DNA from 2 places in the Neorhizobium petrolearium genome. Region 1 is predicted to be linked to the other one. Evidence: predicted binding sites of a transcription regulator. Region 1 holds the regulator's gene; the other holds the start of a gene.

Region 1 (2,201 bases):
CTGGTTTATCTGTCTGCCTGAAGGCCGCATTCGCCACTCCCTGGATTTCGGTTTCAGCCTTCTAAAGCAATTCCAGGAAAAGTGCGAAGCGGTTTTCCGTCCGGAATTGCGAAATCTGAAAATTCCAGCCAATTCCAGGAAAAGTGCGAAGCGGTTTTCCGTCTGGAATTGCGAATCTTGATATTCGGGCGGCGATCCTGCAGGAAAAGGGCGTTTGTCGTCTGTCATGCGAGGGAAATGGGTCATCCGATTTTCCCTTTTGCGATAGCCGGAGGAATGACTATATTTTCATAGCAGATCAACGGCACGGTGAAGGAATAAATGGGGTTTTCGAGACCGACGGGTAGGGACAGCGGCTCTGTGCTCGACGATCGCTCGCGGGAAATTTTCCGTCGCGTTGTCGAAAGCTATCTCGAAACCGGTGAGCCGCTTGGTTCCCGCAATCTGTCGCGGCTCCTGCCGATGTCGCTGTCGCCGGCATCCGTGCGCAACGTGATGAGCGACCTCGAAGAACTCGGCCTGATCTATTCGCCGCATGTCAGCGCCGGCCGGCTGCCGACCCAATCGGGCCTTCGGTTCTTCGTCGATGCCTTCATGCAGGTCGGCAATCTTTCTGATGAGGAACGCGCCACGATCGAACGGCAGATCCGGCCGGGTGACCGCGACCAGCCGATGGAGAGCCTGATGGCGGAAGCAAGCCTCATGCTGTCCGGCATGTCGCGCGGCGCCGGTCTCGTCATCACCACGAAGAGCGACCCTGTCCTCAAGCATGTGGAATTCATCCGGCTGGAGCCCACCAAGGCGCTTGCCGTGCTGGTCGGCGATCACAATCAGGTGGAGAACCGCATCATCGAGCTGCCCGCCGGCGTGACTTCGTCACAGCTCACGGAAGCGGCGAATTTCCTGAATGCGCATCTGACCGGTCAGACGCTGCCGGAACTGCGCAATGAGCTTACGAGGCTTAAGGACCAGGTGCAGGGAGAGCTTTATACTCTCTCGCAGGAGCTCGTCGAGCGAGGGCTGGCCGTCTGGTCGGGGGACAATGAGGAAGGCAAGCCGAGCCAGCTCATTGTTCGCGGCCGCGCCAACCTTCTTCAGGGCCTCGACGATTCAGCCGATCTGGATCGTTTGCGCCTTCTTTTCGACGATCTCGAAAAGAAGGACAGTCTGATCGAAATTCTTGAACTCGCCGAGAGAGGGCCGGGTGTGCGTATCTTCATCGGCTCGGAGAACAAGCTCTTTTCGCTTTCCGGTTCCTCGCTCATTGTGGCGCCCTATCGCGACGGCGAGGATCATATCATAGGCGCTGTCGGCGTCATTGGTCCGACGCGGCTCAATTACTCCCGTATTGTGCCGATGGTGGACTACACCGCCCAGCTTCTCGCAAGGCTGTCGCGCTGAAGAGGGAAGCTTCCGGCGCCCGAGTTTCCGCCAAGCCTTGATTTTTCCATCTTAAACCTCGATATCGGGCACAAATCGAAGCCCGGAAATCTAAGCAAAGAATAACTGGAGACCGTCATGACCGACGAAACCAAGAAGAACGGACCTGACACAACTGCCGCCGAAAATACGACGGAAGCCGTGGCGTCTGCTCTTGAGGACGCGGCCAATCAGAACGCCGCCGAAGCGCCGGCCCCGGATGCAGGCCAGACGACCGATCCCCTGGGCGTGCTGAAGGCGGAGAATGCCGAACTGCGTGACCGCTTCCTGCGGCTTGCCGCCGAGATGGATAACCTGCGCCGCCGCACCGAGCGCGACGTGAAGGACGCCAAGTCCTATTCGGTCGCGGGCTTCGCCCGCGATATGCTAGCCGTTTCGGATAACCTCCGCCGTGCGCTGGATGCCGTGCCGACCGAAATGCGCGCTGGGGCCGATGCCACGCTGACGACGCTTCTGGAAGGCGTTGAAATGACCGAGCGCTCCATGTTGTCGGCGCTGGAACGCCATGGCGTGAAGAGGATCGAGGCGGAAGGCCAGAAGTTCGATCCGCACTTCCATCAGGCCATGTTCGAAATACCGGACACCACCGTACCGAACAACACGGTCGTGCAGGTGGTGCAGGCAGGCTTTACGATCGGCGAACGCGTCCTGCGTCCGGCCATGGTCGGCGTTGCAAAAGGCGGCCCCAAACCGGAAGCCTCCGCGGCCGAGCCTGCTGGCGAGAACAAAGCCTGACAATTCTGGAAGCGGGCGGTCTCGCC
Region 2 (2,201 bases), 2.4 Mb from region 1:
TGTAAATGGTTGAAGGCGGCGCGGCGCATATCCGTCTCGATATTGATGCCGAGCATGTGTCCCCAGTAAGTGACGATCGCCATCAGGCCGGTGTTGATTGCATAGACGATGAAAAGCGCTGCGGAGGCGGCGAGGATCAGCAGCCATTCCTGGCTGAGCAGCAGTCTGTCCACGAAAAGTTTCACGGCCATGGGAAAGCCGAGTTCAAGGACCCCGGAGAGGATCGCACACGCGAAATCGAGGATGAAAAGGCCTCGGTAAGGCCGATAGTAGGAGAAGAAGCGGCGTAACATTCAAGTTCTCGGGGTGAAATCGATATCAGAGCGTGGCTGACCAGAAAAAACGAAACTGACGAAACATGATCCGCTTACTCCATATTAGAAAACGAGCCCGGACGGATAGTGCTTTATACCGCTGAATGCAAACGAGCGAAAATGTGCGGATGGGAATGTTCCGCTTCCGTTTTTTGCGACCGGCGGCCTCCGTTCTCCGCTTACTCTCGATCTTGTCCCAGGCGAATGCATCGCGCTGATCGGCTACGGCGTCGGGAGCTTTCCGGAATCGACTTTGCGCGGCGGTCTCCTATATCGGTCCAAGCCGGTGGCTGGATGCTAACAGGAGAGGAGTAAGACATGACAATGACTTCAGAGGATGTCGTCGCCGTGCTTGGGCCTATCGACGAGACGATGATCGCCGATGTCATCGCGACCGGCGCGACGGCGGGAGAACTCGCCGAAGCCTGGGCCTGGATCAACAGCGAAGAGGCGCTGGTCAGCGAAGGCCGGCGGCCCCCGACCGGAAAAGTGGCTGAGCTTGTCGACCTCCTGTCCTCCCAGGAGGAAGATTGGGAAGAATAAAATCTTGCACGAAAGGCGAGCCCGATGCTGGTTGGACAGCTGCGGGAAATGCTTTCTTTTCCCTGCGTGTTAGCAGTCGCTTGGGCGGAGTGCCAATTTTTTAGCGTTTCCCCTTGAAACTGGAATTTCTCAAACCAAATCGATCTCACCAATCGTTCGTTTGAGAGGGGGTGGCGCTTGTCCGGACTGGTCAGCCGGTCCGGGAGGGAGCTTTGATCATCATCGCTTGTCCAGGAGGAAGACATGACGTTCCGACCGCTTCACGACCGCATTCTCGTCCGCCGGGTCGAATCCGAGGAGAAGACCAGGGGCGGCATTATCATTCCCGACACTGCCAGGGAAAAACCGCAGGAAGGCGAGGTCATTGCCGCCGGTGCCGGTGCGCGCAACGACCAGGGCCAGATCCAGCCGCTCGATGTCAAAGTGGGTGACCGGATCCTGTTCGGCAAGTGGTCGGGAACCGAGATCAAGATCGACGGCGAAGACCTTCTGATCATGAAGGAAAGCGACGTCATGGGCATTATCGAGGCCCCGGTTGCCGGCCAGAAGGCCGCCTGATCCGGTTCAAGTCAGTCAGTGGCTGCCTATTAGGAGTGAGGAAAATGGCTGCGAAGGAAGTCAAATTTCATACCGATGCCCGTGAACGCATGCTGCGCGGCGTCGATATTCTCGCCAATGCAGTGAAGGTCACGCTGGGCCCGAAGGGGCGCAACGTCGTCATCGACAAGTCCTTCGGCGCGCCGCGCATCACCAAGGACGGCGTGTCCGTTGCCAAGGAAATCGAACTGGAGGACAAGTTCGAGAACATGGGCGCCCAGATGTTGCGCGAAGTCGCGTCGAAGACGAGCGACGTCGCCGGCGATGGTACTACGACCGCCACGGTTCTCGCCCAGGCGATCGTCCGGGAAGGGGCCAAGGCGGTGGCTTCGGGCATGAACCCGATGGACCTCAAGCGCGGTATCGACCTCGCGGTGGAAGCGGTCGTCGCCGAGCTGAAGAGCAATGCCCGCAAGATTTCCAACAATTCCGAAATTGCCCAGGTCGGCACCATTTCCGCCAATGGCGACACGGAGATCGGCCAGTATCTGGCGGAAGCCATGAACAGGGTCGGCAACGAAGGCGTCATCACGGTTGAAGAGGCCAAGACCGCCGAAACCGAACTCGAAGTCGTCGAAGGCATGCAGTTCGACCGCGGGTATCTTTCACCATATTTCGTCACCAACCAGGACAAGATGCGGGTCGAGCTTGAGGACCCCTATATCCTGATCCACGAGAAGAAACTTTCGAACCTGCAGAGCATGCTTCCTGTTCTTGAGTCCGTGGTTCAGTCCGGCAAGCCGCTCC

The links. Region 1 encodes HrcA, which represses chaperone genes, less so after heat shock. Its sites were predicted from a motif close to GTTAGCACTCNCNNNNNGNGAGTGCTAAC; they were not measured.
Region 2: groES (co-chaperone GroES) is a predicted target of HrcA. The motif match lies at 926-954, and genes of this name have one in related genera.

Annotation. Positions count from the first base shown of each region.
Region 1 is NZ_CP123000.1:5,128-7,328, forward strand. It holds gene rph (ribonuclease PH) at 1-30, opposite strand, end outside; gene hrcA (heat-inducible transcriptional repressor HrcA) at 322-1,401, shown strand; gene grpE (nucleotide exchange factor GrpE) at 1,519-2,175, shown strand.
Region 2 is NZ_CP123000.1:2,392,131-2,394,331, reverse strand. It holds gene QEO92_RS12035 (ABC transporter ATP-binding protein) at 1-293, opposite strand, end outside; gene QEO92_RS12030 (hypothetical protein) at 633-857, shown strand; gene groES (co-chaperone GroES) at 1,101-1,415, shown strand; gene groL (chaperonin GroEL) at 1,460-2,201, shown strand, end outside.